DNA from 3 places in the Micromonospora sp. WMMD712 genome. Region 2 is predicted to be linked to each of the others. Evidence: predicted binding sites of a transcription regulator. Region 2 holds the regulator's gene; each other region holds the start of a gene.
What was found. The regulator HrcA, encoded in region 2, represses chaperone genes, less so after heat shock. The targets are predictions, from matches to a motif close to GGTTNGCACNCTCNNNNNGAGNGTGCNAACC.
Positions count from the first base shown of each region.

Region 1 (9,802 bases), 910 kb from region 2:
CGCTGGCAGGGCGCGGCCCCGCAGGAGCACGTCGCCGATGTCGCCCACCTCGACGGCCGGCTGATGGCCGACGCGCCCCTGGGCGAGATGGAGTGGGAGCCGGAGCGGGTCGACGTCGAGCGGGTCCGGGGCGTCGAGCGGGCGTTGGACGCGCGGGGCCGCCGCCGCTACCACCACGGGGCGGTGCACGCCGCGTCCGGCCGGCTGGTCGCCTGGACGACGATCGACCTCGGCCCCAGCGTCCCCTGGCACGCGTGGCAGCAGATCACCATCGTCGACCCGGCGCACCGCGGCCACCGGCTCGGGCTCCTCGTGAAGGTCGAGAACCTGCGGTACGCGCTCGACCACGAGCCGGGGCTGCGCGCGGTGGACACCTTCAACGCGCAGGCCAACACGTACATGATCGCCATCAACGAGGCGCTCGGGTTCCGCCCGGTCGACGCCTGGACCGACTGGCAGCTCACCCTCTGACTGGCCGGCCCGCGGCAGGGCGGCGGGCGTCCGGCGGCGTCCGCCGGCCCTACTGCCCGCCCGCCGGCTGCGGCATGATGGCGGGCATGACGGAGACCCCGCATCCTGCGTACGACAAGCACGCCGACACCCTGCACCGGGCGCTGACCGCGATCACGGAGCGCGGGTACTGGTCCGCCTATCCCGAGTCACCCAGCCCCCGGGTGTACGGCGAGACCGCCGCCGCCGACGGCAAGGCCGCCTTCGAGGCGTACCTGGGCGGCGACTTCCCGCTCGACCAGCCGGGCAGCGGCGACCGGGTCGCCACCGAGGCCAGCCCCTTCGGGCTGGAGCTGAACGTCAGCTACCCGCACCCGGGCGTCGACGAGCTGGTGGCCGCCGCCTCCGCGGCCCTGCCCGCCTGGCGCGACGCCGGCCCGCAGGCCCGCGCGGGCGTCTGCCTGGAGATCCTCGACCGGCTGCACAGGCACGTCTTCGAGCTGGCCAACGCGGTGCAGTTCACCAGCGGCCAGGCGTTCGTGATGGCCTTCCAGGCCGGCGGCGCGCACGCGCTGGACCGCGCCCTCGAAGCGGTCGCCTACGCGTACGCGGAGATGACCCGCCACCCGGGGACGGCCGGCTGGGAGAAGGCCGCCGGCAAGGGCGACCCGCTGCGGATGACCAAGACGTTCCACGTGGTGCCGCGCGGGGTGGCCCTGGTGATCGGCTGCAACACCTTCCCGACCTGGAACTCCTACCCCGGGCTGTTCGCCTCGCTGGTCACCGGCAACCCGGTGGTCGTCAAGCCGCACCCCCGCGCGGTGCTGCCGCTCGCGATCACCGTGAAGTACGCCCGCGAGGTGCTCGCCGAGGCCGGCTTCGACCCCAACCTGGTGCTGCTCGCCCCCGAGGCCCCCGGCGAGAGGCTCGCCTCCACCCTCGCCCTGCACCCGGCCGTGAAGATCGTCGACTTCACCGGCTCCACCGAGTACGGCGACTGGCTGGAGGCCAACGCCCGGCAGGCGACGGTCTACACGGAGAAGGCCGGGCTGAACGCCGTCGTGATCGACTCCACCGACGACTTCGCCGGGATGTGCCGCAACCTCGGCTTCACGCTGACCCTCTACAGCGGCCAGATGTGCACCACCTCGCAGAACATCCTCATCCCCGCCGGGGGCATCGACACCGACCAGGGGCACAAGAGCTTCGACGAGGTGGCCGCCGGGATCGCCGCCGCCGTGGGCAAGCTCACCGCCGACCCGGCCCGGGGCGTCGAGCTGACCGGCGCGATCGTCAACGACGGGGTGCTGGAACGCCTCGACGAGGTCACCAAGGTCGGAGCGGCGGTGCTGGAGTCGCGTACCGTCGAGCACCCCGCCTTCCCCGGCGCGGTGGTGCGGACGCCGACCATCGTCAGGCTCGCCGCCGCCGACACGGCGACGTACGGCCGGGAGTGGTTCGGGCCGATCTCGTTCGTGATCGCCACCGACTCCACCGCGCACAGCCTGGAACTCCTCCGCGCCACCGTGGGCGAGTCCGGGGCGCTGACCGCCGCCGTCTACTCGACCGACCCGGCGGTGCTGGACGCGGCCGAGGCGGCGGCGATCGACGTCGGCGTGCACCTGTCGTGCAACCTGACCGGCGGCGTCTTCGTCAACCAGTCGGCGGCGTTCTCCGACTTCCACGGCAGCGGCGCCAACCCGGCGGCGAACGCGGCGCTGACCGACGGCGCGTACGTGGCGAACCGGTTCCGCATCGTCCAGAGCCGCCGCCCCGCCTGAGGTGCAAGGAGGGGCCCCTTGTTAACGCTTTCTGTTGTACAGGGGGCCCCTGCAAACACCCCCGCCTCAGGCCGGGCGGCGCATCTGGAGCTCGCGCAGGGCGGGGAGCCTCGGGTGCGGGACCCGCACGCCCGTGTCGACGAAGCCCAGCTTCCGGTACGCCCGGTAGGCGCGGTCGTTGCCGACGACCACCTCCAGCATCAGCTCCGGCCGACCGCACTCCCGGGACCAGGCGGCGACCCCCTCGATCAGCGCGGCGAGCAGCCCGGTGCCGCGCCGGGCCGGCGTGACGTAGACGGCGTAGACGACGGTGAGGCCGGGTTCGTCCGCCGAGATCGTCCCGCCGGCGTGCCCGACGAGCCGCCCGGCGGGGCCACCCGGCCGGTCCGCGCCGGGGTCGGCGACGAACTGGGCGGTGTGCCGGCCGCTGGCGACCGACGCGACGCGGGCCGCGTACTCGGCGTGCGGGCGGGCGGCGGCCTCCGCCAGGGTCTCCAGGAAGGCCAGCGGCGCGTCGGCGAGCATCTCCAGCCGCAGCGCCCGCATCCGCGCCGCGTCCGGCAGGGTCAACCGGCGTACGTCGACTGCCGGCGCGGCGGTGTCGGCCGTCCCCGTCGGGGCGCTGCCCGGGTCGGTCGGCGGGCGGGAACCTGCTGTCATCCCGCATACCTATCGCAGTGATGGCCGCCTATGCCGCACCGGGTTGAGGTCGGTCCGTTATAGCCCTATTTGTGGTCGTGCGCCGTCGTCACTCCTCGTGTAGCGTGCGATTTCGGTCACTGGTTTCCCGGTCGGCGCAGACGGGTGAAACCGGTGTTCCCGGGGCCGCCGGTTCCGTCGGCGTACCCGCTCGTGGAAGGCCGCGCGACGTTAGGAAGTGCACCGTGGCACAGGGCACCGTGAAGTGGTTCAACGCCGAGAAGGGCTACGGCTTCATCGCCGTCGACGGGGGGCAGGACGTCTTCGTCCACTTCTCCGCCATCGAGATGGACGGCTACAAGGCGCTGGACGACGGGCAGCGCGTGGAGTTCGAGATCGCGCAGGGGCAGAAGGGGCCGCAGGCCGAGCGCGTACGCGTCGTCGCCTGACGCCCCGACCGGTTGGCCCGCGGGCGGGCGGGCCACCGATGGCCGGCGGAGCGCGCCGCCCCGGTCGGCGCGGACGGATCGGTCCGGGGCGGCGCGGACGGGGCGGTCCAGGAATGCTGCGGACCGTTCCCACATCGCCGCCGGGGAGGGCGCACGTCCCAGGGCGCATGTCCCAGCCATCTCCGTCCGATCGATCGATCCCACCGGGGGCCGAAGGGCCGGTCGGCCGCGCTTGGTCGGGCTGCGGTCGGTTTCCCGGCCGCCAGGTGCCGCGCCGGGTTGCCGACCCACCCTGGCCAAGGCTCCACCCTGGTCCGGCCCCAGCTTGGTCCGGCGCCAGCTTGGCCCGGTGCCACCTTGGCCCAGCACCACCTTGGCCCGGTGCCACCGCCGGTTCGCGCCGTGCCGTCCCGCCGTGGTAGCCCTGCCCACCGGGCCGCGCCGCGTCGTGGCCGCCGCCCGGCTGTGTTTCCGCCCGGACCCGCTGGTCGGCCTGCCCGGGGAAGGGGCGGGCGGATGGTCCCGGGTGCCCCGGCGCGCCGCGCCGCGGTCGGTGGCCGCTCGTGCCGGTCCCGGCTCTCGCCTGCCTGGCCGCACCCTCTCGGCTCTCTCGCCCTTCTTGGTCCGACCGTCCTGCCTCGTCGGTCCTGCCCTCGTCGGTCCTGCCCTCGTCGGTCCTGCCCTCGTCCGTCCTGGCCTTGGTCCGTCCTGGCCCTGGCCGTGTGCCTGGTCGCCCTGGTGCGCCTGGTCGTCCCGGTCCGGCCGGTCGTTACGGTCGTCACGTGCGCCGGGCGGCGGGCGTACGAGGGGTCGGTTACCGCCGCCCGGCCGGCGGGTGAAATCGGCTGAACCGGCGGGCCGGGTCGCGCTGGTCAGGTGGGGTCGACCCGGTCCGTCCGCCGCATCGTGCTTGCACTCGGCAGGGCAGAGTGCTAAACAAGTCATTGGCACTCGCCTTGGGTGAGTGCCAATGGTCGGGACGGTGGGGCCACGGCCGCACGGCGGAGATCCGTCGGGCGGCACATGGCCGGTCGTCGCGGGCTATCCGGCCCGGCCGAGGAGACGTCGTCGTCGCCAGGTGGCGACGTCCCAAGGTGCGTACACCAGGCGGCCCATCCGGGACACACACTCGGGTGGCCCGTGAGTGTCCAGGAGGACAACGCCGTATGGCCAAGATGATCGCGTTCGACGAAGAGGCTCGCCGCGGCCTCGAGCGGGGCATGAACCAGCTCGCCGACGCCGTGAAGGTGACCCTCGGCCCGAAGGGCCGCAACGTGGTGCTCGAGAAGAAGTGGGGTGCCCCCACCATCACCAACGATGGTGTGAGCATCGCCAAGGAGATCGAGCTCGAGGACCCGTACGAGAAGATCGGCGCCGAGCTGGTCAAGGAGGTCGCCAAGAAGACCGACGACGTGGCCGGTGACGGCACGACGACGGCGACCGTCCTGGCCCAGGCCCTGGTCCGCGAGGGCCTGCGCAACGTGGCCGCCGGCGCCAACCCGATGGCCCTGAAGCGGGGCATCGAGGCCGCCGTGGCCAGCGTCTCGGAGGAGCTGTCCAAGCTCGCCAAGGACGTCGAGACCAAGGAGCAGATCGCCTCCACCGCCTCCATCTCCGCCGGTGACAGCACCGTCGGCGAGATCATCGCCGAGGCGATGGACAAGGTCGGCAAGGAAGGCGTCATCACCGTCGAGGAGAGCAACACCTTCGGCCTGGAGCTCGAGCTCACCGAGGGCATGCGCTTCGACAAGGGCTACATCTCCGCGTACTTCATGACCGACCCGGAGCGGATGGAGGCCGTCTTCGACGAGCCCTACATCCTGATCGCCAACAGCAAGATCTCGTCGGTGAAGGACCTGCTCCCGATCCTGGAGAAGGTCATGCAGTCGGGCAAGCCGCTGCTGATCATCGCCGAGGACGTGGAGGGCGAGGCCCTGCCGACCCTGGTGGTCAACAAGGTCAAGGGCGTCTTCAAGTCCGCGGCCGTCAAGGCCCCCGGCTTCGGCGACCGCCGCAAGGCCATGCTGACCGACATCGCCATCCTCACCGGTGGCCAGGTCATCAGCGAGGAGCTCGGCCTCAAGCTGGAGGCCGCCGGCCTCGACATGCTGGGCCGCGCCCGCAAGGTCGTGGTGACCAAGGACGAGACCACCATCGTCGACGGTGCCGGCGACGCCGAGCAGATCCAGGGCCGGGTCAACCAGATCCGGGCCGAGATCGACAAGAGCGACTCCGACTACGACCGCGAGAAGCTGCAGGAGCGCCTGGCCAAGCTGGCCGGCGGTGTTGCGGTGATCAAGGTCGGCGCGGCCACCGAGGTCGAGCTGAAGGAGCGCAAGCACCGCATCGAGGACGCCGTCCGCAACGCGAAGGCCGCCGTCGAGGAGGGCATCGTCCCGGGTGGTGGCGTCGCGCTGGTGCAGGCCGGCAAGACCGCCTTCGACAAGCTGGACCTGACCGGCGACGAGGCGACCGGCGCGCAGATCGTCAAGATCGCGCTGGACGCTCCGCTGCGGCAGATCGCCGTCAACGCCGGCCTGGAGGGTGGCGTCGTCGTCGAGCGCGTCCGCAACCTGGACGCCGGCCACGGCCTCAACGCCGCCAGCGGCGAGTACGTGGACCTGCTGGCCGCGGGCATCATCGACCCGGCCAAGGTGACCCGGTCGGCGCTGCAGAACGCCTCGTCGATCGCGGCGCTCTTCCTCACCACCGAGGCCGTCGTCGCGGACAAGCCGGAGAAGGCCCCGGCCGCTGCGGCTGGCCCGGGCGGCGGGGACATGGACTTCTGAGTCCAGCTCCCACCGGAGTTCAGTTACACCGCACGTCGAGGGGGCGGGTCGCGTCAGCGGCCCGCCCCCTCCGCGTCGTCACGGCCGCCAGCGCCGGCCACTCCGGCCTCGGACACTCGGGCCGTCGGCACTCCGGCCAAGGCCACTCGGTCCTCGGGCACTCCCGCCTCGGGCACTCCGGCCTCGGGCACGCGCCCGCTGGCGGCTCTCACGCCGGCGTCGCTCACGCCGGCGTCGCTCACGTCGGCAGGGGCGGCTGGTCGCGTCGCCGCCCGGCCCGGCCGGGCGGCCGGCGAATGCGGATCGGCTCGTCGACGCGGATCGGCTCGTCGACCAGGACCACCGGCTCCTCCGCCGCAGGCGCGTCGCCCCCGGCCATCTCCGCCAGTTGCTCGGCGTCGCCGTAGTCCAGCCGGTCGAACGGCAGTTGCCCCGGGATCTCCTCGACCGGCACCCAGGCGGCGGAACGTGGAGCCTCGGCCCGCTCGTCGTCCGTGGTCATCGCGGCCTCCTCACCTCGACGGTAGGTGACCGTCGATGCCGGGGCGGCCGAACGGCGCTATCCGGCCCGGTGCCCGTTTCGCCCGCCGGCGGGGCGAGGATCGCGGGGCCGCCGCCGGGGCGCGGGGTGCGAGGTGAGAAGGGGACCCCTCTCTACCGTATGCGTTAACAAGGGGCCCTTCCTTACCCGCTCAGCGGGCCGCGCGGACAGCGGCGTACGCGTCGACCAGGCCCGCCCCGCTGATGTTCGCGTCGCCGCCGCAGGCGTCGGCCGGCTTGCGGGAGGCGTACGTCGCCCCGGCCGGGACGGCGGTGTCGCGCAGGATCCGGCGGGTGCGCTCCAGGTCGCCGACCAGCGTCGGGTTCGCCGACCACATCAGCGCCACCACGCCCGCGACCTGCGGGGCGGCCATCGACGTGCCGTCGAGGGTGGCGTAGCCGCCGCCCGGCATCGCGGAGAGCACCCCCACGCCCGGGGCGACCACGTCCGGCTTCGCCGCGCCGGGCACCGGCCCCCGGCTGGAGAAGTCGGCGACCTGGCGCTCCCGGTCGGTCGCCCCGACGGTGAACACGTCCGGGTACGTCGCCGGCGGGTCCTCGATCGACCGGCAGTACGGCCCGGTGTTGCCGGCCGCCGCGACCACGAAGATGCCCGCGGCGTCCAGCGCGTCGGCCGCCGGCCGCAGCGCCGCCGGGTCGCAGCCCTCGATCGGCGGGCAGCCCCACGAGTTCGTCAGCACCTGGGGGGCCCGCTCGGGCCGCCCGTCGGTGAACGGGTCGCCGCCGGCCGGGAACGGGGCCAGCATGAACTGGAGGCAGTCGAGGTAGCGCGCCGGACTGCCGAGGTTGCGGTCGAGGTTGACGCAGCCGACCCAGCTCGCCCCGGGGGCCACCCCGATCCCGTCCCGCCCGACGGCGCTGCCCGTCGTGTGGGTGCCGTGGCCGCCCTGGTCGGTCGGCGCGCGGGTGTGGTCCCACGGGTCGTACCAGGAGTCGTCGCCGCCGCGGAAGCCGCCGGCCAGCGCCGGGTGCCGACCGTCCACCCCGGAGTCGGAGCTGCCCACCACGACGCCGGCCCCGGTGACCTCGAGCTGCGACCAGACCTGGTCGGCGCGGAGCAGGGAGACGTTCCACGCCGGCCCGGAGGGGGCCGCCTGGTCGCCCCGGCTGGTCGGCGCGGGGGCCGGCAGCGGGCGCAGCCGCTGGCTCAGCAGCACCCGGTCCACCTCCCGCCGGCCCGACAGCCAGGCGCGCACCGCCGGCCCGCCGTCCACCTCGATCGCGTTGACCAGGTAGTACGGCGTCGGGTCGAGCCCCAGCCGGGTCAGGTCGCGGCGCAGCCCCGCCTGGGTGCGTTCGGCGGTCTCCACCAGCCGCCGGTAGACCTCGCGGGCGCGGGCGTCCCGACCCGCCTGGCCCGTCCCGCCGGCGGGCACGCCGCTCAGGTCGGCCTGCTCGCGCAGCACCACGAGCAGCCGTTCGCCGTGCAGGCCGGGCTGGCCGGGGCCGAGGTGGACCAGCGCCGCCCCGGCGAGCAGCACGCCGACGGTCGCCACCGCCACCGGCCGGCTCGGCGCGTGCCCGTTCGGGCGGGCCAGCAGCACGCCGTACACGATCGCCAGGAGCGCGGCCACCGCGAGCCCGGCGGCGGCGGCGACCGCCACCCAGAACGGGACGTCGCGGGTGGCCGCCAGGAGCAGGGTGATCTCCTCCGGGTCGGCGAACGCCAGTGGCCCGAACGTGGCGAGCCCGACCAGCCAGCGCACGGGCGCGGGGCCGACCGGCCCGCCGGAGCGCAGCGCGGGCGTCTGGAGGGCGGCCAGCGCGAAGCCGAGCGGGGGCAGGGTCAGCAGGGCGGGCAGTTGCGCGCCGGACTGCCCGGTGCCGGCGGCGAGCAGCAGCAGCGTCACCCCGGCCACCAGGCCGCCGACCAGCACCAGCCGCGCCGGCCGGTGCGGCGGCCCGCCCGCGAGGTGCGCCCAGAACCGGGCGTCGAGCAGCACCCCGGCGAGGACGCCGACGGCCGCGGCGGCCGCCGCCGCGAGCACGGTCTCCAGCAGCCCGCCGAGCGCGCCGAACCAGGCCCAGGGCAGCAGCGTCGCCAGCCCGGCGGCCACCGCCAGCCAGGTCACGGCGGGTGGGGCCGCCGGAACGGTCCCGCGCGGACCGGCCGGGGCGGTGGGCGCGGTGGGCGCGGTGGGGTCGTGCGGGCGGTCGGGCCCGGCGGGGTCGTCCGGGTGGCCGGCCCCCGAGGGCGCGGCGGGGTGGTCCGGGCGGCCGGCGGCCGGCGGCGTCGGCGCGGGGCCCCGGACCAGCCGGGGCAGCACCACAGCGAGCAGGACCGCCGTCGCCGCCAGCGCGGCCAGGTACGCCTCGTGGTGCACCGGCGGCAGGGCGCGCAGGCCGGTGAGCGCGCCGAGGGCGAGCAGCCCGCCGAGCCAGGCCCGGCCGGTGGTCCGGACCGCCCCCGAGCGGGGCAGCAGGGCCAGCAACAGCGCCGGCACCCCGGCCAGCAGCACCGTCACGACGGCGACCACCGGCCACAGCCAGACCACCCGGTCCAGGCCGGTGGCGAGCCGGACCTGGTCGGCCAGCCAGCCGACCAGCTCGGCCGGCGCGACGACCGCGACCGTCCAGCACCCGGCCACCGCCGCCGCGACCACGGGCCACGGGCCGGGGCGGGCCGGCGGGACGGCCACGGGCGACAGAAAGGGACGACCTGCGTACGGACCGACCTCCATCCCCCGACAGTACGGCCGGATCACGACATGCCGTGCGGTGGCCACGGCGGTTACGGTGGACGGGTGCGTGACCCCAACGTCTCCCGAAGCGTCGCCGGCCAGCTCTCCCCGGCGCGCCGCGCCGCCGACCTGCGGCGACTGCGCGCCGAGCGGTTCGACGTCCTGGTGATCGGCGGTGGCGTCACCGGTGCCGGCGCGGCGCTGGACGCCGCCTCCCGGGGCCTCAAGGTGGCCCTGGTGGAGGCGCGCGACTTCGCCGCCGGCACCTCCAGCCGGTCCAGCAAGCTGATCCACGGCGGCCTGCGCTACCTGGAGCAGCTGGAGTTCCACCTGGTCCACGAGGCGCTCACCGAGCGGGGGCTGCTCGCCACCCGGCTCGCCCCGCACCTGGTCCGGCCGGTGCCGATCCTGGTCCCGCTGCCCGCCGGCAAGGGCGTGCGCGACCTGCCCGG
Region 1 is NZ_CP120743.1:3,737,441-3,747,242, reverse strand. It holds gene O7633_RS16080 (GNAT family N-acetyltransferase) at 1-471, shown strand, start outside; gene paaN (phenylacetic acid degradation protein PaaN) at 558-2,231, shown strand; gene O7633_RS16070 (GNAT family N-acetyltransferase) at 2,298-2,777, opposite strand; gene O7633_RS16065 (cold-shock protein) at 3,116-3,319, shown strand; gene groL (chaperonin GroEL) at 4,486-6,108, shown strand; gene O7633_RS16055 (hypothetical protein) at 6,347-6,610, opposite strand; gene O7633_RS16050 (S8 family serine peptidase) at 6,801-9,350, opposite strand; gene O7633_RS16045 (glycerol-3-phosphate dehydrogenase/oxidase) at 9,378-9,802, shown strand, end outside.
Region 1: the regulator HrcA is predicted to act here: its motif matches at 4,262-4,292, upstream of groL (chaperonin GroEL).

Region 2 (9,802 bases):
CCTCACCGGCAACCTCATCCCCGGCGTGACGTTCCTGGACTTCTTCCTCAACTCCGTGCTCGTGGCGGTGTCGACCGTGGTGCTCAGCGGCCTCGTCGCGCTGCTCGCCGCGACGGCGGTGGCCCGGTTCCGGTTCAAGCTGCGCACCAGCTTCCTGATCATGCTGCTGGTGGTGCAGATGATCCCGCTGGAGGCGCTGGTCATCCCGCTGTTCCTGATGATCCAGCGGCTCGGCCTCTACAACACGCTGCCCAGCCTCGTCCTGACGTACCTCGGGTTCTCGCTGCCGTTCGCGGTCTGGATGCTGCGCGGGTTCGTGGCCGCGGTGCCCAAGGAACTGGAGGAGGCCGCGGCGATCGACGGCGCGAGCCGCGCCCAGACCTTCCGCCGCGTCCTGTTCCCGCTGGTCGCGCCGGGCCTGGTGGCCACCAGCATCTTCTCCTTCATCACCGCCTGGAACGAGCTGATCTTCGCGCTGACCTTCGTCAACGACCAGGACCGCTACACCCTGCCGGTGGCGATGACGTTCTTCTTCGGCCGCGACGACACCGCCTGGGGGCCGGTGATGGCCGCCTCGACGCTGTTCACCCTGCCGGTGATCGTCTTCTTCCTGCTGGTGCAACGCCGGATTGTCTCCGGCCTGGTGGCGGGCGCCGTCAAGGGCTGAGGTGCAAGGAAGGGCCCCTTGTTAACGCATTCTGTCGAGAAGGGTCCCCTTCTCACGCCCCGTCGGGCGGACGGGCCGCGTCGGGCGGGGATCGGCGGGCCGCGATGCCGCCGTAGGCTGTCGCCATGACGGGCAGGCTGGTGACGGTGAACCTCGGCGCGGCGACCGAGGCGGAGTGGGCGGGCGACGCGAGCGGCCGCAGCGGCATCGACAAGCGGCCTGCGGACGGGCCGGTGCTGCTGCGCGTCGACGGGGTGGCCGGCGACTTCATCGGCGAGCGGGCGCACCACGGCGGGCCCGACCAGACGGTCTACGCGTACGCCGAGGAGGACGCCGCGTGGTGGGCGGTCGAGCTGGGCCGCGACATCCCGCCGGGGGCCTTCGGCGAGAACCTGACGACGTACGCGGTGGACGTGACCGGCGCGGTCGTCGGCGAGCGGTGGCAGGTCGGGTCGGCCCTGCTGGAGGTGACCAAGCCGCGCACGCCGTGCCGGACGTTCGCCGGGTTCTGGGGCGTGCCGGATCTGATCAGGCGGTTCACGGCGCGCGCCGCCCCCGGGGCGTACCTGCGGGTGCTGCGGGAGGGCGAGGTCGGCGCGGGCGACCCGGTGGAGGTGGTGGAGCGGCCGGAGCACGGCGTGACCGTCGGCGAGGTGTTCCGGGCGACCACGCTCGAACCGGAGCTGCTGCCCCGGCTGCTCGACGTGCCCGAGCTGCCCGAGTCGCTGCGGCGGAAGGTCGAACGCAGGCTCGCCACGCCCGACGCCTGAGGGTCCCGGCGGCCCCAGGGGCGCCGCGCCCGAGCGCCGCTCGCCGCGCCCGCCCCGCCGCCGATCGCCGTGCCCAGGCGTTAACAAGGGCCCCCTGCTATGCGGAATGCGTTAACAGGGGGCCCTTCCTTACACCGTCAGCGGAGCCAGGGGATGCTGCGGTCGAGCAGGCCGCGCTCCTTGAGCTCCTTGCGCAGCGGGATCTCGTCGTCGATGTACCCGTTCCAGTTGATGCCCCAGTAGTTGGCGGTGTGGGTGCCCTCGCCGCAGAGCTGGCGCTGCACCGGCGTGCGGTTGGCCCACCACTCGCCGTCGGTGTCGATGTGCAGCTCGTCCAGCGGGCGGATCCACCGGTAGGTGTAGCCGACGAAGAGCATCTTGCGGGTGATGTTCGACAGGTTCGTCGACCGGGAGTGCCACTGGCGGCGGTCGAAGATGAACGCGTCGCCCGGGTTCGCGGTGATCTCCACCGTGCCCTCCGGGTCCGGGTTGTGCACCGTCAGGTCCGCCGGGCGGGGCAGCGAGTTCCACAGGTGGCTGCCCGGGATCACCTTGGTCGCGCCGCGGCCGGTCTCCGACAGGTCGGAGAGCACGTACGCCACCTTCAGCGAGAACATCGGCCGGGGCAGGTTCGGGTCCATCGTCTCCGGGTCGGAGTTCTGCCGGTAGCCGTCCTGGTGCCACCCCCAGTACGGCTTCTCCGGCTCCAGCGCCGGCGGGGTGACGTCGAGGTGGTTGTGGTGGGTGTAGATGTTCCACCCGGCCAGGCCCCACATGTACGGGAAGGCGATCGGGTGGGTCAGCAGCTGGCCGAAGAGCTCGTCGCGCTCCAGGAAGCCCAGCAGGTGCAGGGTGCCGTCCTTGGTGGTGTTGCCCTTGGCCTTCTCCTCCGCGTACACGCGGTCGACGGCCTCCTCCAGGGCGGCCCGGTGGTCCTCCGTCAGCACGTTCCGCAGCAGGAGGAAGCCCTGCTCGTGGAACTCCTTGCGGTCGGTGTCGCTGATCGGTTCGTAGCCGGTCCGGCCGTCGTAATCGAACACCGCGTAGTACCCCTCCCCATGAGGTGAAACCATTTCTGGCACAGGACGCCGATGCTACTGCGCCCCTTCAGGGGGGTGCGGAGCGCGCCCGACGGTGTGGGGGAGTGCTCGGACCGTTGGCACCCGGTTGGGTGCGGAGAGTGAGAATGGGTGTTTGTTCGGCGGCTTTCGCCGGATATGGAGGATTGTGCGGTAACCGTCGGTGTGGAGAATCGCGACCGCTCAGGCGTCGGCGAAGACCTCGGCGAGCACCTCGCCGTCGTTCGCCGTCGCGTCGCCCACCCGGCCCCAGGTGCCGGCCTTCGCGGTCCACTCCAGGCCGGCGAAGCGCACCCGCTTCACGCCGTGGTCGGAGGCGTGCGAGACCAGCCAGTGCGCGTACCGCCAGCCGTCGCGCCGGTCGTCGGCCGGCACCGCGACGCCGGTCAGCTCGGCCGGGGACGCGGCCTCCGGCAGCCCCCAGTCCAGGCGCAGGCCCCGGGTCAGCGCGGCTGCGGCGGCCGCGCCCCGCATCACCGGCGTCGCGCCGACCGTGCAGGCCACCGCGCCGGTCGCCTCGCCGAGCAGCGCCCGTGTCAGCACCTCCGACTCGTCCGCCCACTTCTGGTACGCCTCGGGGAACGCCGAGCGCTGCACCTTCTGCGCCGCGTCGGTGACCCGCATCTTCTCCCAGCCGCGTACCCGCTTGAGGGCGGCGTAGAACTTCCTGGTCGAATACCGGGGGTCGGCGATCTGCGCCTCGGTGCCCCAGCCCTGGCTCGGCCGCTGCTGGAACAGGCCCAGCGAGTCCCGGTCGCCGCCGGAGAGGTTGCGCAGCCCGGACTCCTGGTAGGCCGTGGCGAGGGCGACCACCACCGCCCGCTCGGGCATCTTCCGCTGGACGCCGATGGCGGCGATCGTGGCGGCGTTGGCCATCTGGTCGGCGTCCAGCCGCACCTGGCCGTCGGCCTGCACCGTGCAGGTGCGGCTGGCCAGGGACAACGGCAGGCGTAGCTGCCCGCCGGCCTGGCGGACGACGAGCCAGATCCCCACCGCGGCGATCACGGCGACGACGACACCGGTCGCGACGACTGCCCGACTTCGCACCCGCACCCCCTGTTCGACGGCGTCCGCCAAGAGTACGTCTCCGCCGCCGCCGTCCGGCCCGTCCGACCGGTTCGCTCCGTTCCGTGGCGGGTCGGCCGCGAGGCGTGTCCGCCTTCCCGGTGCTCCGGCCCGGAAACCGCCAGCCAGTCGGCCGGCCGGCCCGGACACCACCAAGCGGCCCGGACACCACCAAGCGGCCCGGAAACCGTCAGGCGGCAAGGAAACCGTCAGCCGGCCCGGGGCCGGTCAGTCCGTCGGCACCCAGCTCGCGTCGCGCTTCTCCCGGAACGCCAGCACGCCCTCGCGCCCCTCGTCGGAGAGGAAGAACCCGGTCGACAGGGCGGCCAGCTCGGCGGTCCCGGCCCGCAGGTCGGCCGCCGGCGGGCGGCGCAGCAGCGCCTTCGCCCCGGCCAGCGCGTTCGGCGCGCCCCGCACCAGCGAGGCGCAGGCCCGTGCCACCGCCGCGTCCAGCGCGTCCGCGGGCACCGCCGTGCTGACCAGGCCGATCTCGGCGGCCCGCCGCCCGTCGAAGGTGTCGCCGGTGAGGTACAGCTCGGCGGCGGCCCGGGACGTCAGCCGGGGCAGCACGGTCGCCGAGATCACCGCCGGGATCACCCCGATCCGCACCTCGGTGAACGCGAACGTCGCCTCCTGCGCGCAGATCGCCAGGTCGGCCGCCGCGATCAGGCCCAGCCCGCCGGCCCGCGCCGGCCCGGCGACCCGGGCCACCACCGGCTTCGGGCACTCCCAGACCGCCGCGAGCACGTCGCCGAGCAGCCCGGCCGGGACCGTCCCGCTGGCGTACGCGGCGGCGGTCTCCTTCAGGTCCGCGCCGGAGCAGAAGACGGGGCCGGCGTGGTCGAGCACCACCACCCGGACCGCGTCGTCGGCCACGGCGGCGGCCAGCCCGGCCAGCAGCTCGGTCATCAGCGGCGTGGAGAGCGCGTTGCGGTTGTGCGGGCTGTCCAGGGTGAGGGTGGTCACCCCACGGGCCGTGGCGACCCGCACGAGCGCGGCGGTGGAGGTCATGCCGGGCACACTAGTGGCCATGCCCGGCGTCCTTCCAGAAGGCGAGCCCGTCCCGGCCGACGGCTCGCTGCCCGCCACCGCGACCCGCGCCGTCGGCGCGCGCGGCTTCGGCGTGTACGTGCACGTGCCGTTCTGCGCCAGCCGCTGCGGCTACTGCGACTTCAACACCTACACCGCCGACGAGCTGGGCGGCGGGGCGAGCCGCGAGGCGTACGCCGACACGGTGCTCGCCGAGCTGGCGCTGGCCGCCCGGGTGCTCGGCGACGCCCCGCCGCCCCGGGTCGACACCGTCTTCGTCGGCGGCGGCACCCCCACCCTGCTGCCCGCCGACGACCTGGCCCGCATCCTCGACGGCATCGACCGCGCCTGGGGGCTGGCCGCCGACGCGGAGGTGACCACCGAGGCCAACCCCGAGTCGGTGACGCCGGAGTCGCTGAAGACCCTGCGGTCCGCCGGGTACACCCGGATCTCGCTGGGCATGCAGTCGGCCGCGCCGGGGGTGCTGGCGATCCTCGACCGCCGGCACCGCGCCGGCCGGGCCACCGAGGCCGCCCGGGAGGCCCGCGACGCCGGGTTCGACCACGTCAACCTCGACCTGATCTACGGTACGCCGGGGGAGAACGCCGACGACTTCGCCGCGTCCCTGGCGCAGGTGGTGGCCGCCGGGGTGGACCACGTCAGCGCGTACGCCCTGATCGTGGAGGACGGCACCCGGCTGGCCGCGCGGATGCGGCGCGGCGAGCTGCCGTACCCCTCCGACGACGTGGCGGCGGACCGCTACCTGGCCGCGGAGGCGGCCCTCGACGCGGCCGGCTTCTCCTGGTACGAGGTGTCCAACTGGGCCCGCACGCCGGCCGGCCGGTGCCGGCACAACCTGCTCTACTGGACCGGCGGCGACTGGTGGGGCCTCGGGCCGGGGGCGCACAGCCACGTCGGCGGGGTGCGCTGGTGGAACGTCAAGCACCCGGCCGCGTACGCGAAGCGCCTCGCGGCGGGGGAGTCGCCCGGCCTGGCCCGGGAGGTGCTCACGCCCGACGAGGCCCACACGGAGGACGTGATGCTGCGGCTGCGGCTCGCCTCGGGGCTGCCCCTGGCCGTGCTGGACGACGCGGGCCGCGCCGCGGCCCGGCGGGCCCTCGCAGACGGCCTGCTCGACCCGGCGGGGCACGCGGAGGGCCGGGCGGTGCTCACGCTGCGCGGCCGGCTGCTGGCCGACGCGGTCGTGAGAGACCTGCTGCCCTGACGGGGGTGGCCCCGACCGGCCGGGGGAGCGGCCGGTCGGGGTCACGTGACCAGCGGGGTCACTTGATCAGGTTGACGGTCATCGGGTAGCGGTAGGGGCTGCCCTCGTTCGCCTTGATGCCGGCGACGATGCCGAAGATGATGCCCACGATCATCGCGCCGAACCCGATCAGGAGCCCCACCAGGATGCAGGTGAGGATCCAGCCGATCAGGGCGATGACCGACCAGAGGAGCTGGAAGTTCAGCGCCGCCACCGCGTGCGCGCGGACCGTCGGCGACTGGTTGCCCCGGGCGAGCAGGGCGATCAGCGGCGCGAGCCAGCCGAGCACGCCGCCGCCGAGGAACATCCCCGCCGCGCCGCCGAAGTGGGCCACCAGGACCCAGGTCTTGTCCTCGTTGTTGGCGTAGCCGCCGGAGGGCGGGCCGTACGCGCCGCCGGTCGGGTAGCCGCCACCGGGCGGGGGGAAGCCGCCCGCCCCGGGCGGCGGGTAGCCGGCCGACGGCGGCTGGTCGCCGGTGGGCGGCGGATAGCCACCGGGCGGGGGATAGCCGCCCGTCCCGGGCGCGCCGGACAGTGGTGCGGTGGGCTCGTGCCCCGGCGAGCCGTACGGTGCCGACGGGTTCGGCTCCGGCGGGTAGCCGCCGGGGTCGCCCGATCCGGGAGGGCGAGGTGGTTCAGTCATGCACGTCACGGTAGGGGTTGCGGGCAAGTCGGCACCAGTGCGACACCAGCTCGGCGGGGCGGATCCTCGGCCCGCGTGCGCAGGTGACGGCCCGCGCCGGGCGGCCGTCGACCGGTCGGCACGCGCCCGCGCGGCGGCCACCGCACGCACGGTCCGTCGTTGATCTTACCCAGGACGGGGCAGCCGACGTAGACTGGCACTCGTTACAGTCGAGTGCCAGGCGTCGACGCGCCGGCGGAGCGCCGACCTGCGGTGCCGCCGCGCCGCCGGGCCCGACATGCGACAGGAGGTGGCAGGGTGGGTCTGGACGACCGCAAGCTCGCCGTGCTCCGCGCGATCGTCGAGGACTACGTCGCCACCCAGGAGCCGGTCGGCAGCAAGGCGCTGGTCGAGCGGCACCAGCTCGGCGTCTCCCCCGCGACGGTCCGCAACGACATGGCGGTGCTGGAGGAGGAGGGCTACATCCGGCAGCCGCACACCAGCGCCGGCCGGGTCCCCACCGACCGGGGCTACCGCCTCTTCGTCGACCGGCTGTCCCGGGTCAAGCCGCTCAGCCCGGCCGAGCGCCGGGCGATCGAGCGCTTCCTGGTCGGCGCGGTCGACCTCGACGACGTGGTGCACCGCACGGTGCGGCTGCTGGCGCAGCTCACCCGGCAGGTCGCCGTGGTGCAGTATCCCTCGCTGGCCCGCTCGTCGGTGCGGCACCTGGAGCTGGTGCCGATCTCCACCACCCGGCTGATGCTGGTGATGATCGCCGACACGGGCCGGGTCGAGCAGCGGCTGGTCGAGCTGCCCGCGCCGGTGAGCGCCGACGACGTCACCGACCTGCGTCGGCTGGTCAACGAGAAGCTCGTCGGCAGCCGGCTGTCGGAGACCCCGCCGCTGGTGCAGGCGCTGGTCGAGGAGGTGACCCCGCGCCTGCGCGGCGCGATGACCACGCTCTCCACCGTGCTGCTGGAGACGCTGGTCGAGCGGCACGAGGAGCGCATCGCGCTGGCCGGCACCGCCAACCTGACCCGGGGCGGCCTGCTCGACTTCCAGGGGTCCCTGCGGCCCATCCTGGAGGCGCTGGAGGAGGAGGTGGTGATGCTCAAGCTCATCGGCGAGGCCGAGTCGACCACCACCCGCGTGCTGATCGGCGACGAGAACGAGATCGACAACCTGCGGGCCGCCTCGGTGGTCAGCACCGGCTACGGCCCGGGGGCGACCGCGCTCGGCGGACTGGGCGTGGTCGGCCCCACCCGGATGGACTACCCCGGCACCATCGCCACGGTGCGGGCCGTGGCACGCTACGTGGGCGAGCTGCTGGCCCAGAACTGACCAGTCAGGGCCGACGGCCGGCTCCGGCCGACGACCGGCGCAACGCGACAAGAACATGAGGACACGGGACGCAGTGGCCAGGGACTACTACGGCATCCTCGGCGTGAGCCGGGAGGCCTCCGACGACGAGATCAAGCGCGCCTACCGCAAGCTGGCGCGGCAGTTCCACCCGGACGTCAATCCGGACCCGGAGGCACAGGAGAAGTTCAAGGACATCAACGCCGCGTACGAGGTCCTCTCGGACGACCGGAAACGGCAGATCGTCGACCTCGGCGGCGACCCCCTCGCCCCCGGCGGCGGTGGCATGGGCGGCCCGGGCGGGCCCGGCGGGGCCGGCCCGTTCGTCGGCTTCCAGGACATCATGGACGCCTTCTTCGGCGGGGCGGCCGGCGGCTCCCGGGGCCCGCGCCCGCGCACCCGGCCCGGCGCGGACGCGATCCTGCGCCTGGAGCTGGACCTGCACGAGACGGCGTTCGGCGTCGAGGCCCCGATCACCGTCGACACGGCGGTGCTCTGCACCACCTGCTCCGGGGCGGGCACGGCGGCCGGCACCCACCTGGCCACCTGCGAGGCGTGCGGCGGCCGGGGCGAGGTCCAGTCGGTGCAGCGCACCTTCCTCGGCCAGGTGGTCTCCGCCCGGCCGTGCACGGTCTGCCAGGGCTACGGCACCACCATCCCGCACCCCTGCCCGACCTGCACCGGCGACGGTCGGGTGCGCACCCGCCGCTCGCTGACCGTCAAGATCCCCGCCGGGGTCGAGGACGGCATGCGCATCCGGCTCGCCCAGCAGGGCGAGGTCGGCCCGGGCGGCGGCACCGCCGGCGACCTCTACGTCGAGATCCACGAGCGCCCGCACGACGTCTACTCCCGCAAGGGCGACGACCTGCACTGCCGGGTCACCGTCCCGATGACCGCCGCCGCGCTCGGCACCCGGCTGACCATCAAGACCCTCGACAGCGAGGAGACGGTCGACGTCAAGGCCGGCACCCAGCCGGGCAGCACCCTGCGGCTGCGCGCCCGGGGCGTGCCGCACCTGCGCGGCACCGGCCGGGGCGACCTCTACGTCCACCTCGACGTGCGCACCCCGACCAAGCTCGACGCCGACCAGGAGAAGATGCTGCGCGACTTCGCCAAGACCCGGGGCGAGGAGGTCGCCGAGCTGAGCAAGCAGGGCGGCTTCTTCTCCCGGATGCGCGACGCCTTCAACGGGCACGCCTGAGGTGTCGGCGCCGCTGTTCCTGGTCGACGCGCTGCCCACCGGCGACTCGCTGACCCTCGGCGGCCCGGAGGGGCACCACGCGGCCACCGTGCAGCGGCTGCGCGCCGGCGAGGAACTGCTGCTGGCCGACGGCCGGGGCGGCACGGCCACCGCCGTGGTCACCGCCGTCGGCCGGGGCGCCCTCGACCTGCGGGTCACCTCCCGGGGGTACGTCGACGCGCCCGTCCCCCGGCTCGTCGTGGCGCAGGGCATCGCCAAGGGCGACCGGGGCGAACTGGCCGTGCAGGCGATGACCGAGGTCGGGGTCGACGAGATCGTGCCCTGGGCGGCGGCCCGCTCCGTGGCGCAGTGGCGCGGCGACCGGGGCGTACGGGCCCGGGAGAAGTGGGCGGCGACCGCCCGGGAGGCGGCGAAGCAGGCCCGCCGGGCGTGGCTGCCCGTGGTGGCCGGCGCCCCCGACGAGTCCACGGCCACGGTGGCCCGCCGGATCGCGGGGGCCGCCGCCGCGTTCGTCCTGCACGAGGAGGCGCAGGAGCCGCTGACCGCCGCCGCGCTGCCCGCCACGGGCGAGATCGTGCTGGTCGTCGGCCCTGAGGGCGGCATCACCGACGCGGAGGTGACCGCGTTCACCCAGGCCGGCGCCCGCCCGGTGCGCCTCGGCCCGTACGTGCTGCGCACCTCCACGGCGGGCGTCGCCGCCCTCTGCGTCCTGGCGACCCGCCTGTCCCGCTGGTGACCCGCCTGTC
Region 2 is NZ_CP120743.1:2,826,240-2,836,041, reverse strand. It holds gene O7633_RS11895 (carbohydrate ABC transporter permease) at 1-667, shown strand, start outside; gene O7633_RS11890 (MOSC domain-containing protein) at 793-1,437, shown strand; gene O7633_RS11885 (phytanoyl-CoA dioxygenase family protein) at 1,575-2,477, opposite strand; gene O7633_RS11880 (hypothetical protein) at 2,700-3,569, opposite strand; gene O7633_RS11875 (enoyl-CoA hydratase-related protein) at 3,810-4,592, opposite strand; gene hemW (radical SAM family heme chaperone HemW) at 4,612-5,835, shown strand; gene O7633_RS11865 (DUF4870 domain-containing protein) at 5,894-6,517, opposite strand; gene hrcA (heat-inducible transcriptional repressor HrcA) at 6,815-7,837, shown strand; gene dnaJ (molecular chaperone DnaJ) at 7,911-9,056, shown strand; gene O7633_RS11850 (16S rRNA (uracil(1498)-N(3))-methyltransferase) at 9,058-9,792, shown strand.

Region 3 (9,802 bases), 580 kb from region 2:
TGGCCCGGCCCCCGCACGCGTGGGACTTCACCGAGGTCGACCGCTGACGGGGTAAGGAGGGGCCCCTGTTAACGCATTCTGTCGTAAAGGGGTCCCCTCCTAACCGCGCGCAGCCCCGTCAGCTGCGGCGCAGGATGCGGTACGTGGCGATGCCGCCGGTGCCGAGCGCGGCGATGAAGACCAGCCACACCACCGTCGTGCTGACGCCGAGCCGGCCGCCGCTGCCGACGTTCGCGGCGGCCGCCGCGACCAGCGAGTCGCTCTGCGCCGGGGGGAGGGCGGCGGGCGGGAGCTGCTCCCAGCGGACCAGGCCGGTGCTCTCCAGCATCGCCATGTGGTCGGAGACGAAGTCGTTGGCCTCGTCGGCGAGCTTGCGGACGGTCGCGTCCCTGGTGCTGGCGCGCACCGCGCCGATGACGGGGAAGATCTTGCCGTGCGCCACCCGGAGCCGGGTCACGAAGATCTGGTCGAACCGCCCGCCGCTGGACTCCTGCATCTCCTTGAGCCACCCCTTCTGCTCGGCGGTGGCGTCCGAGGGCAGGGTCGCGCCGAGCTTGTTGGCGGCGTCCACGACGAGCTGGTCCAGCACCCCGTGCTGCCGGGAGATCTCCGCGCCGATCTCGCGTACCCGGGCCGACTGGCCCTTCTCGGCGGCCATCTCACCGGCCGGCATCTCCCACAGGCCGGCCAGCCGTACGCCGGCGAGCAGCGTCATGTCGGCGGCGTTGAGCTGGGCGTTGGCGGGTGCGGCGACGGCCACGCCAGGGAGCACCCCGAGCGCGGCGACGAAGGTGACCACCAGCGCCGCCATCCGGTGGGTCCGGTGCCCTGGCCGGCGACGTGCGGATCTGAGCGGTGCCATGGGTGCGGTGCCTCCTCGGTCCGGGCCGAACGCGTCCGTCCGGGCGGCCGGGTCCCCCGGGCCGCCCCTCCGGTCACTGGTACGGATCGTCGCGGCGATCAGTTCATCCGGATCCCGGAAGAGCGTCTCGTGAAATTCGGCGGCGTGAATCGGGCGGCGTGGATCCGCCGACGGGCGCGCGGCGGCGGGTCGGCGGGAGCGGCGGGGAGGACGTGGCGGGCGCGGGTCGACCGGGGCGGCGCGGGTCAGCGGGTGACGGCCATCAGCAGGTCGAGCAGGAACAGCGTGGCGACGGCGACCGCGAAGACGACCAGCAGGTCGCGCCGGCCGTGCGCGGGCGAGGCGGGGAGGACCGGGTCAGCCGGCAGGTCCCGGGTCACCGCGGCCAGGTCGCCGAGGGTGCGGGCGGCCCAGGCGTCGGCGGCCCGCTCGGAGAACTCGTCCAGGGTGAGCCGGCCCGCCGAGGCGTGCCGTTGCAGGTCGGCGACCACCCGGTGCCGGTCGTCGTCGGAGGCGCGCAGCTCGACGTCCACGCCGGACAGCGTACGCAGCCGCGCCCGGTCGCGGCACGCCCGCGCGACGGGCGGTCAGGCCGCGTCGAGGGGGTCGGCGAGGAGCCGCTCGAACGCCAGCTCCGCCGCGCCGATCAGCGCCGCGTCGTCGCCGAGCTTCGGGGTACGCAGCCGCACGTGCTCCAGGCAGGCCGGCAGCCCGATCGAGTTGAGCCGGCTGCGCACCTGGGCCGCCGCGGCGAGGTAGAGGTCCCGCATCGCGCCGCCGAAGATGACCATCTCGGGGTTGAAGATGTTGACCAGGTTGGCCACGCCGAAGCCGAGCCAGTCGCCGGCCTGCCGTACCGCCGTCTGGGCCCGCGCGTCGCCCCGGTCGGCGGCCTCGAAGACGGCCAGCACCGCGTCGGGCCCCCGGGCGTCGGAGCGGCCGGCGGCCCGCAGCAGCCCGTGCTCGCCGATCTCGGTCTCCCAGCAGCCCCGCGAGCCGCACTCGCAGGGCTGGCCGTCGCGCACCACCACCATGTGCCCGACCTCGCCGCTGTACCCGCCGTGCCCGGTCAGCCGCCGGCCGCCGGCGATGATGCCGGCGCCGACGCCGACGTCCCCGTACAGGTAGATGACGTTGTCGCAGCCGGCGGCGACGCCCCGGGCGTGCTCGGCGAACGCCGCCACGTCGGCCACGTTGCCGACGGTGATCGGCACGTCGATGCCCAGCTCGGCGGCGAGGGCCGCGCCGATCGGCTCGTCCACCCAGCCGGTGGTCGGGCTGAGCCGGACCAGGCCGTCGTCGCGGCGGACCATGCCGCAGACCGCCACCCCGGCCCCGACGCAGACCGCGTCGGCGGCGACGGACTGGTGCATCTCCTTGACCGCGCCGGCCAGCAGCGGGGCGGCCTCCCCGGCCACCAGGTTGCGGGGCCGGTCGACCTCCCGGCGGTCGAGCACCGCGCCGCCCAGGCCGATCCGTGCGGCCCGCAGCCGGTCCACCTCCACGCTGTACGCGTACGCGTAGACGCGTTCCGACTCGGGCCGGACGACCAGCGACGGTCGTCCGGCCCGGCCGGTCTCCTTCGGCGCCCCCTCGCTGACCAGCCCGGCGCCGGCCAGGTCGGCGGTGAGCGCGCCGATGGTGCTGCGGTTGAGCCCGAGCGTGGTGGTCAGCTCGGCGCGGGTCGTCGCGCCGTGGACGTGCACGTAGCGCAGCAGGGCACCGAGGTTCTGCCGACGGATCTCGTCCTGACTCGGTCCCACGCGCATCGCTACCGGTGCTTCCGTGCGGGTGTCAACGGTTGCCGGTGGCCGCCGACCGGCGGCGGGACAGCGCGTCCACGCTCGCGGCGAGCAGCAGTACCACGCCCGTGACCACGTACTTGACCCCCGAGCTGTAGCCCATCAGACCCATGCCGTTGTCGATCACGGCGACCACCGCGCCGCCGAGCACGGCGTCGAGCACCCGGCCCTTGCCCCCGAAGAGGCTGGTGCCGCCGATCACCGCCGCGCCCACGGCGTAGAGCAGCACATTACTGCCACCCGTGTTGGGGTCCACCGAGTTGGCCCTGCTCGCCGCCACGATGCCGCCGATCGCGGCCATCGAGGAGCAGATGACGAAGACCGAGATGCGGATCCGGTCGACGTTGATGCCGGCGCGGCGGGCCGCCTCCTTGTTGCCGCCGACCGCGTAGACGTGCCGGCCGTAGCTGGTGCGCTGGAGCACGAACGTCCAGACGATCAGCAGCACCGCGATGACCGGCACCACGATCGGCACGCCCTTGAGCGAGGTGATCAGGACGTTGCGGCTGCGCTCCAGGTTGAGCACGTACACGGCGACGCCGAGGATGACCGCCAGCACGCCGACCCGGGCGGCCACGACGGCCAGCGGGTCGGTGACGAGCCCCCGGGCGGAGCGGTTGCGGTGCCGCATGAGCTGCACCGCCGCGTAGCCGGCGACGGCGACGGCGGCCAGCACCCAGCCGATCGCGGGCGGCAGGTTGCGGTTGGCGATCGCCACCAGCGTGTCGTCGCGTACCGAGATGTTGGCGCCCTCCTTCATCAGCATCAGCACGATGCCCTGGAAGGCGAGGAAGCCGGCGAGGGTGACCACGAACGACGGGATGCCGACCTTCGCGACCAGGAAGCCCAGCGTGGTGCCGATGACCAGGCCGGTCACGAGCGCCGCGAGCACCGCCACCCACCAGGGGTAGCCGAGCACGGTGACGACGTTGGCGAGGACGGCCGCGCAGACGCCGCTGGCGAAGCCGGCGGAGAGGTCGATCTCGCCGAGCAGCAGGACGAAGACCAGCCCCATCGCGATCAGCGTGACCGCCGCGCCCTGGGTGAACAGGTTGGCGAAGTTGCCGGCGGACAGGAACGACGGGCGCATGATCGCGAAGACCGTGCAGAGCACGATCAGGCCGAGCACGGCGGGCAGGGCGCCGATGTCGCCGCCGCGTACCCGGCTGACGTAGTTGCTCAGGTGGCCGCCGACGGTGACGGGCGGGGTGACCGCCGCCGGCCCTTCCTTCTTCACGGCGGTGGTGGTCATCGGAGGGCTCCCGGGGTCGTGCCGACGGCCGCGCCGCCGGTGCCGTTGCCACCCGCCGGGTCGGCGGCGAGCCCGAGTGCGCCGGAGCGGCCGGCGGTGATCAGCTCGACGATCTGCGAGTGGGTGATGTCGGTGGTCTTCACCTGGGCCACCATCTGGCCGAGGTAGAGCGCGGCGATCCGGTCGGAGACCGCGAAGACGTCGTTCATGTTGTGCGAGATGAGCACGACGGCGAGGCCGCTGTCGGCGAGCCGGCGGACCAGCTCCAGCACCTGGGCGGTCTGCGCGACGCCCAGCGCGGCGGTCGGCTCGTCGAGGATGACCAGCCGGCTGTTCCACAGCACCGCCTTGGCGATGGCGACGGTCTGCCGCTGGCCGCCGGAGAGGCTGGAGACGTGCTGGCGCAGCGACTTCACCGTCCGGACGCTCAGCCCGGCGAGGGTCTCGGCGGCCATCTGCTCCATGGTCGGCTCGTCGAGGACGATGCCGGTGCGCTTCTCCCGGCCGAGGAACATGTTCTGCACGATGTCGAGGTTGTCGCAGAGGGCGAGGTCCTGGTAGACGACCTCGATGCCCAGGGCGGCGGCGTCGCGGGGGCTGCTGATGCCGACCGGGCGGCCCTCGAAGAGGAACTCGCCGGAGTCGACGGGGTGGATGCCGCTGATGCACTTCACCAGGGTCGACTTGCCGGCGCCGTTGTCGCCGACCAGCGCGGTGACCTCGCCGGGGTGGACGGTGAGGGCGACGTCGCGCAGCACCTGGACGGGACCGAAGCTCTTGTCGATCCCTCGTAGTTCCAGCAGGGGGGTTGCGGACACAAGGGTCTCCTAATGCACGGAGGGGAGATCGCGGAGCCCGTCCGGCGCGGGCCGCCGCCCGGCACGGGGTCACCGTGCCGGGCGGCGTCGCCTGGCGGGTACGACGGTCGCGTACGGGTCAGCTGATGCCGGCTTCGGTGCAGAACTTGGCGTAGGCGGCGGTGCAGAGCTCTTCCTTGGTGACGAAGCCGTCGGCGACGACGTCCTTGACGTTGTCCTTGTAGATGGCCTTCGGCTCCAGCAGGACGGCCGGGACGTCCCGGTTGCCCTCGACGTCCTTGACGGTCTGCCCGGTGTCCTTCCGCTCGCCCTTGGCGACCGCGATGGCCAGCTCGGCGGCGGCGTCCGCCTCCTTCTTGACGGCCTTGTAGACGGTCATGCACTGGTCGCCGGCGAGGATGTTCTGGAGGCCCTGCACGGTGGCGTCCTGCCCGGTCACCGGGACCTTGCCGTTGAGCTTGTTCTTCTTCAGCACGGAGATGGCGGCGTTGCCGAGGCCGTCGTTCGCGGCCAGTACGCCGTCGATCTTGCCGCTGGCCTTGGTGTACTGCTGCTCGAAGATCGTGGCGGCCTGCGTGCTGTCCCAGTCCGGCACCGAGTCGTCGGCGACCTTGGTGTACTCCTTCGAGTCGAACTTCGGCTTGAGCACCGAGTCGTACCCGTTCTTGAACAGGGTCGCGTTGTTGTCGGTCGGCGAGCCGTTGAGGTAGGCGATCGCCGGGTTCTTGACGCCCTTGTCGGTCAGGCACTTGGCCAGACCCTCGCCCTGGAGCTTGCCGACGGCCTCGTTGTCGAAGCTGACGTAGTACTGCGCGGAGCCGCCCAGCGTGAGCCGGTCGTAGTCGATCGTGGCGACGCCCTGCGACTTGGCCTTGTCGAGCACGGCCTTGCCGGTGCCCGAGTCCAGGTTGACGATCATCAGGGTGGTCACCCCGTTGGTGATCATCTGGTCCGCGATGGTCTGGAACGCGGTCTTGTCGCCCTGCGCGTTCTGGATGTCGTACTCGACGTTGGCGGCCTTGAACGCGGCCTCCAGGAACTTGCGGTCGGCGCCCTCCCAGCGGGCGGAGGACTTGCTGTCCGGCAGGATCACGCCGATCTTCGGCTTCTTGGCGGAGGAGCCGGCCTGGTCGCCGTTGTCGGAGTTCTCGCCGCAGGCGGCCATGCTGCCGGCGGCCAGCAGGCCCACGGCGGCGAAGGTGAGGAAGCCCTTGCGCATCTGCACGGGTCCTTTCGGGGTGGGGGAGCGGGAGTGGTGCGGTGTTTTGTTGTGTCCGGCAACGTATTGCGCACCGCGCCGCCGCCACAAGACCACCGAGGTCAGAAGTTTGTTGGCGGCGGTAACAATTCAGCAACGTGAACGACACTCCGCCCTAACCGCCCCGAAAGCGGGCAGACCGAGGAGCCGCGCGCGGGCGCGGCGATCGCAGGGTGCCCGGGTCAGCCGGCGGCGATGGGTGCGGCGGTGGCGTCGGTGAGGGCGACCAGGTCGGCCGGGGCGAGCTGGAGCTGGAGGCCGCGCCGGCCCGCCGAGACGTACACGGTGTCGTGGTCCAGCGCGGAGGCGTCCAGCACCGTGGGCAGCCGCTTGCGCTGGCCGAGCGGGCTGATCCCGCCGCGCACGTATCCCGTGGCCCGCTCCGCGACCGCCCGGTCGGCCATCGTCGCCCGCTTGCCGCCGAGCGCGGCGGCGAGCGCCTTGAGGTCCAGCTCGCCGGTCACCGGCACCACCGCCACCGCGAGCGCGCCGTCGACCTCGGCGACGAGGGACTTGAACACCCGGTCCGGCGGCACGCCCAGGGCCGCCGCGACGAGCGCGCCGTAGTTCGGCGCGTCCGGCGACACGTCGTACGGGTGGGTGCTGTGCCGGATCTTCCGCTTCGTCAGCAGCGCCGTCGCCGGAGTCCCCCGTCCCGCCATGCCGACAAGCTAGCCGGCCGCCGCCCCGTGATCCAGCGGATCCGGCACCGGGCGGCAGACCAGCACGGTGGGGGCGCCGGCCACCCGGGTCAGCACCAGGCTCGCCGCCTGCGGGCCGGCCAGCCGCAGGTCGCGCCGCAGCCGCTCCGGCTCCAGCGCCGAGCCGCGCTTGAGGATCTCGACCCGGCCCACCCCGCGCCCGCGCAGCAGGGCGCGCAGCCGCTTCAGCGAGAACGGCAGCACGTCGGTGACCTCCAGGCAGCGGGCGAAGGGCGTCGCGCCGGGCGCGTCGGCGTACAGGTAGGCGATGCTCGGGTCGGCGAGCGTGGCGTCCAGCTCGCCGGCCAGCTCCGCCACGAGGTGCGCGCGGACGACGGCCGGGTCGGGGTCGTGGACGTAGCGCCGGACCGGGCCGACGGCGGCCTCTTCCGTGCCGGAGCCGGTGAGCTGGTGATGGCAGGCGGGTTGGGGGTGACTGCAGGGGGCCCTTCCTATACAGAAAGCGTTAACAGGGGGCCCCTCCTTCAGCACGGTGGCGCGGCGGGGGACCTCGGCGAGGCGGCCGCACCACAGGGCGGCCTCGACCAGGTCGCCGCCGACGCTCACCCACTCCGCCTCCGCGCCCGCCGGGATCAGCGCGTGGTCGAGCCCCGGGGCCACCTTCACCACCGTGTGCGGCACCCGCTCGGCCAGCGCGGTGACGAAGTCCCACGGCGGCGAGTAGGCGTTCGGGTCGAAGATCCGCCGGCCGGTGCCGGCCCTGCGCCGCGCCGGGTCGCAGAACGCCGCGTCGACGGCGGACACGTCGAACGCCGTGGCGTCGCCGCACTCCACCGTGAAGCGGTCGGCCAGCCCGGCGGCCTCGGCGTTCGCGGCGGCCATCGCGGCGGTGACCGGGTCGGCCTCCACCCCGTACACCCGGATGCCGGCGCGGGCGGCGGCGAGCGCGTCGGCACCGAGGCCGCAGCCCAGGTCGGCCAGGGTGCGCACCCCGGCGGCGCGCAGCCGGTCGGCCCGCCGGGCCGCGACGACCCCCCGGGTCGCCTGCTCCAGGCCGGCGCGGGTGAGGAACATGCCGGCCGCCGCCGGCCCGAACTTGCCGACCGCCCGGCGGCGCAGCTCGGCCTGGGTGAGCGCGGCGGCGGCCAGCCCGGCGGGCACCCCGGCCGAGCGGAGCGCGGCCGCCGCGGCCAGCGGGTCGCCGCCGGCCACCTCGGTCGCCGCGGCGAGCGCGGCCGACCCCTCGGGGGTACGCAGGGCGGCGAGCTGATCGAGATCCACGCGCCCATTGTCGGGCCCGGGCGGCGGCCGGCCGGCGGCGGTGGCGGCGGTGCCGGAGGTTGGCGGGGTCCGGGGCCCGTGCCGGCGGCGTGTCGAGGTGACGGGTGGCGGAACTGTGGCGACACGACGGGCGACGCGTTGGCACTCTCCTTGACGGAGTGCTAGCCACGGCCTAACCTGCGATTAGCACTCTCCCATCGAGGGTGCCAGCTTCCGGGCCCCGCGCCCGGGGGTGACGCCAGGCGGACCGGCACCCGCGACGACGGCCCCGCCCGGTGGCATGTGGCAGATTGACGCTGGTCGGCCCCGCCGTCCGGCAACGAAACCAGTACCCCAGGAGGGTATGCCCGTGACTACCGCGACCAAGGTTGCGATCAAGCCGCTCGAGGACCGCATCGTGGTCCAGGCGAACGAGGCTGAGACCACCACGGCGTCGGGCATCGTGATCCCCGACACCGCCAAGGAGAAGCCGCAGGAGGGCACCGTCCTCGCTGTCGGCCCGGGCCGGATCGACGACAAGGGCAACCGCGTGCCGATCGACGTCAAGGTCGGCGACACCGTCCTCTACTCGAAGTACGGCGGCACCGAGGTCAAGTACGCCGGCGAGGAGTACCTGGTGCTCTCCGCCCGCGACGTCCTCGCGGTCATCGAGAAGTAAGCAACCGATCCGCGTCACTGCCCCGGTCCGGCTCGCCGGGCCGGGGCAGTGACGCTTCGAAGGGATACAGATGGCGAAGATCCTGAGCTTCTCGGACGACGCCCGGCACCTGCTGGAGCACGGTGTCAACGCCCTCGCGGACGCGGTCAAGGTCACTCTCGGCCCGCGCGGGCGCAACGTCGTCCTGGACAAGAAATTCGGTGCGCCCACGATCACCAACGACGGCGTGACCATCGCCAAGGAGATCGAGCTCACCAACCCGTACGAGAACCTCGGCGCGCAGCTGGTCAAGGAGGTGGCGACCAAGACCAACGACGTCGCCGGCGACGGGACCACCACCGCGACCGTGCTGGCCCAGGCGATGGTCCGCGAGGGCCTGCGCAACGTGGCCGCCGGCGCCAACCCGGCCGGCCTCAAGCGGGGCGTCGACGCGGCGGCGACGAAGGTCTCCGAGGCGCTGCTCGACCGGGCCGTCGAGGTCGCCGGCAAGGAGTCGATCGCGCACGTGGCGACGATCTCCGCGCAGGACGCCACCATCGGCGACCTGATCGCCGAGGCGATGGAGCGGGTCGGTCGCGACGGCGTCATCACCGTCGAGGAGGGCTCGGCGCTCACCACCGAGCTCAACGTGACCGAGGGCCTCCAGTTCGACAAGGGCTTCATCTCCCCCAACTTCGTCACCGACGCGGAGGGCCAGGAGGCGGTCCTGGAGGACCCGTACATCCTGATCACCACGCAGAAGATCTCGGCGATCGAGGAGCTGCTGCCGCTGCTGGAGAAGGTCCTCCAGAACAACAAGCCGCTGCTGATCGTCGCCGAGGACGTCGAGGGCCAGGCCCTGTCCACCCTCATGGTCAACGCGATCCGCAAGACCATCAAGGTCTGCGCGGTCAAGGCCCCGGGCTTCGGCGACCGCCGCAAGGCGATGCTCCAGGACATGGCGATCCTCACCGGCTCCGAGCTGGTCGCCCCGGAGCTGGGCTACAAGCTCGACCAGGTCGGCCTGGAGGTGCTCGGCACCGCCCGGCGCGTCGTGGTCGACAAGGAGACCACGACGATCGTCGACGGCGGCGGCAAGGCCAACGAGGTCGCCGACCGGGTCGCCCAGATCCGCAAGGAGATCGAGGCCTCGGACTCCGACTGGGACCGGGAGAAGCTGGCCGAGCGGCTGGCGAAGCTCTCCGGCGGCGTCGCGGTCATCAAGGTGGG
Region 3 is NZ_CP120743.1:3,402,886-3,412,687, reverse strand. It holds gene O7633_RS14505 (hypothetical protein) at 1-47, shown strand, start outside; gene O7633_RS14500 (DUF4142 domain-containing protein) at 119-862, opposite strand; gene O7633_RS14495 (DUF1707 domain-containing protein) at 1,108-1,395, opposite strand; gene O7633_RS14490 (ROK family protein) at 1,450-2,631, opposite strand; gene O7633_RS14485 (ABC transporter permease) at 2,657-3,916, opposite strand; gene O7633_RS14480 (ATP-binding cassette domain-containing protein) at 3,913-4,734, opposite strand; gene O7633_RS14475 (substrate-binding domain-containing protein) at 4,853-5,953, opposite strand; gene ybaK (Cys-tRNA(Pro) deacylase) at 6,175-6,654, opposite strand; gene O7633_RS14465 (methyltransferase domain-containing protein) at 6,664-7,935, opposite strand; gene groES (co-chaperone GroES) at 8,279-8,593, shown strand; gene groL (chaperonin GroEL) at 8,664-9,802, shown strand, end outside.
Region 3: the regulator HrcA is predicted to act here: its motif matches at 8,117-8,147, upstream of groES (co-chaperone GroES).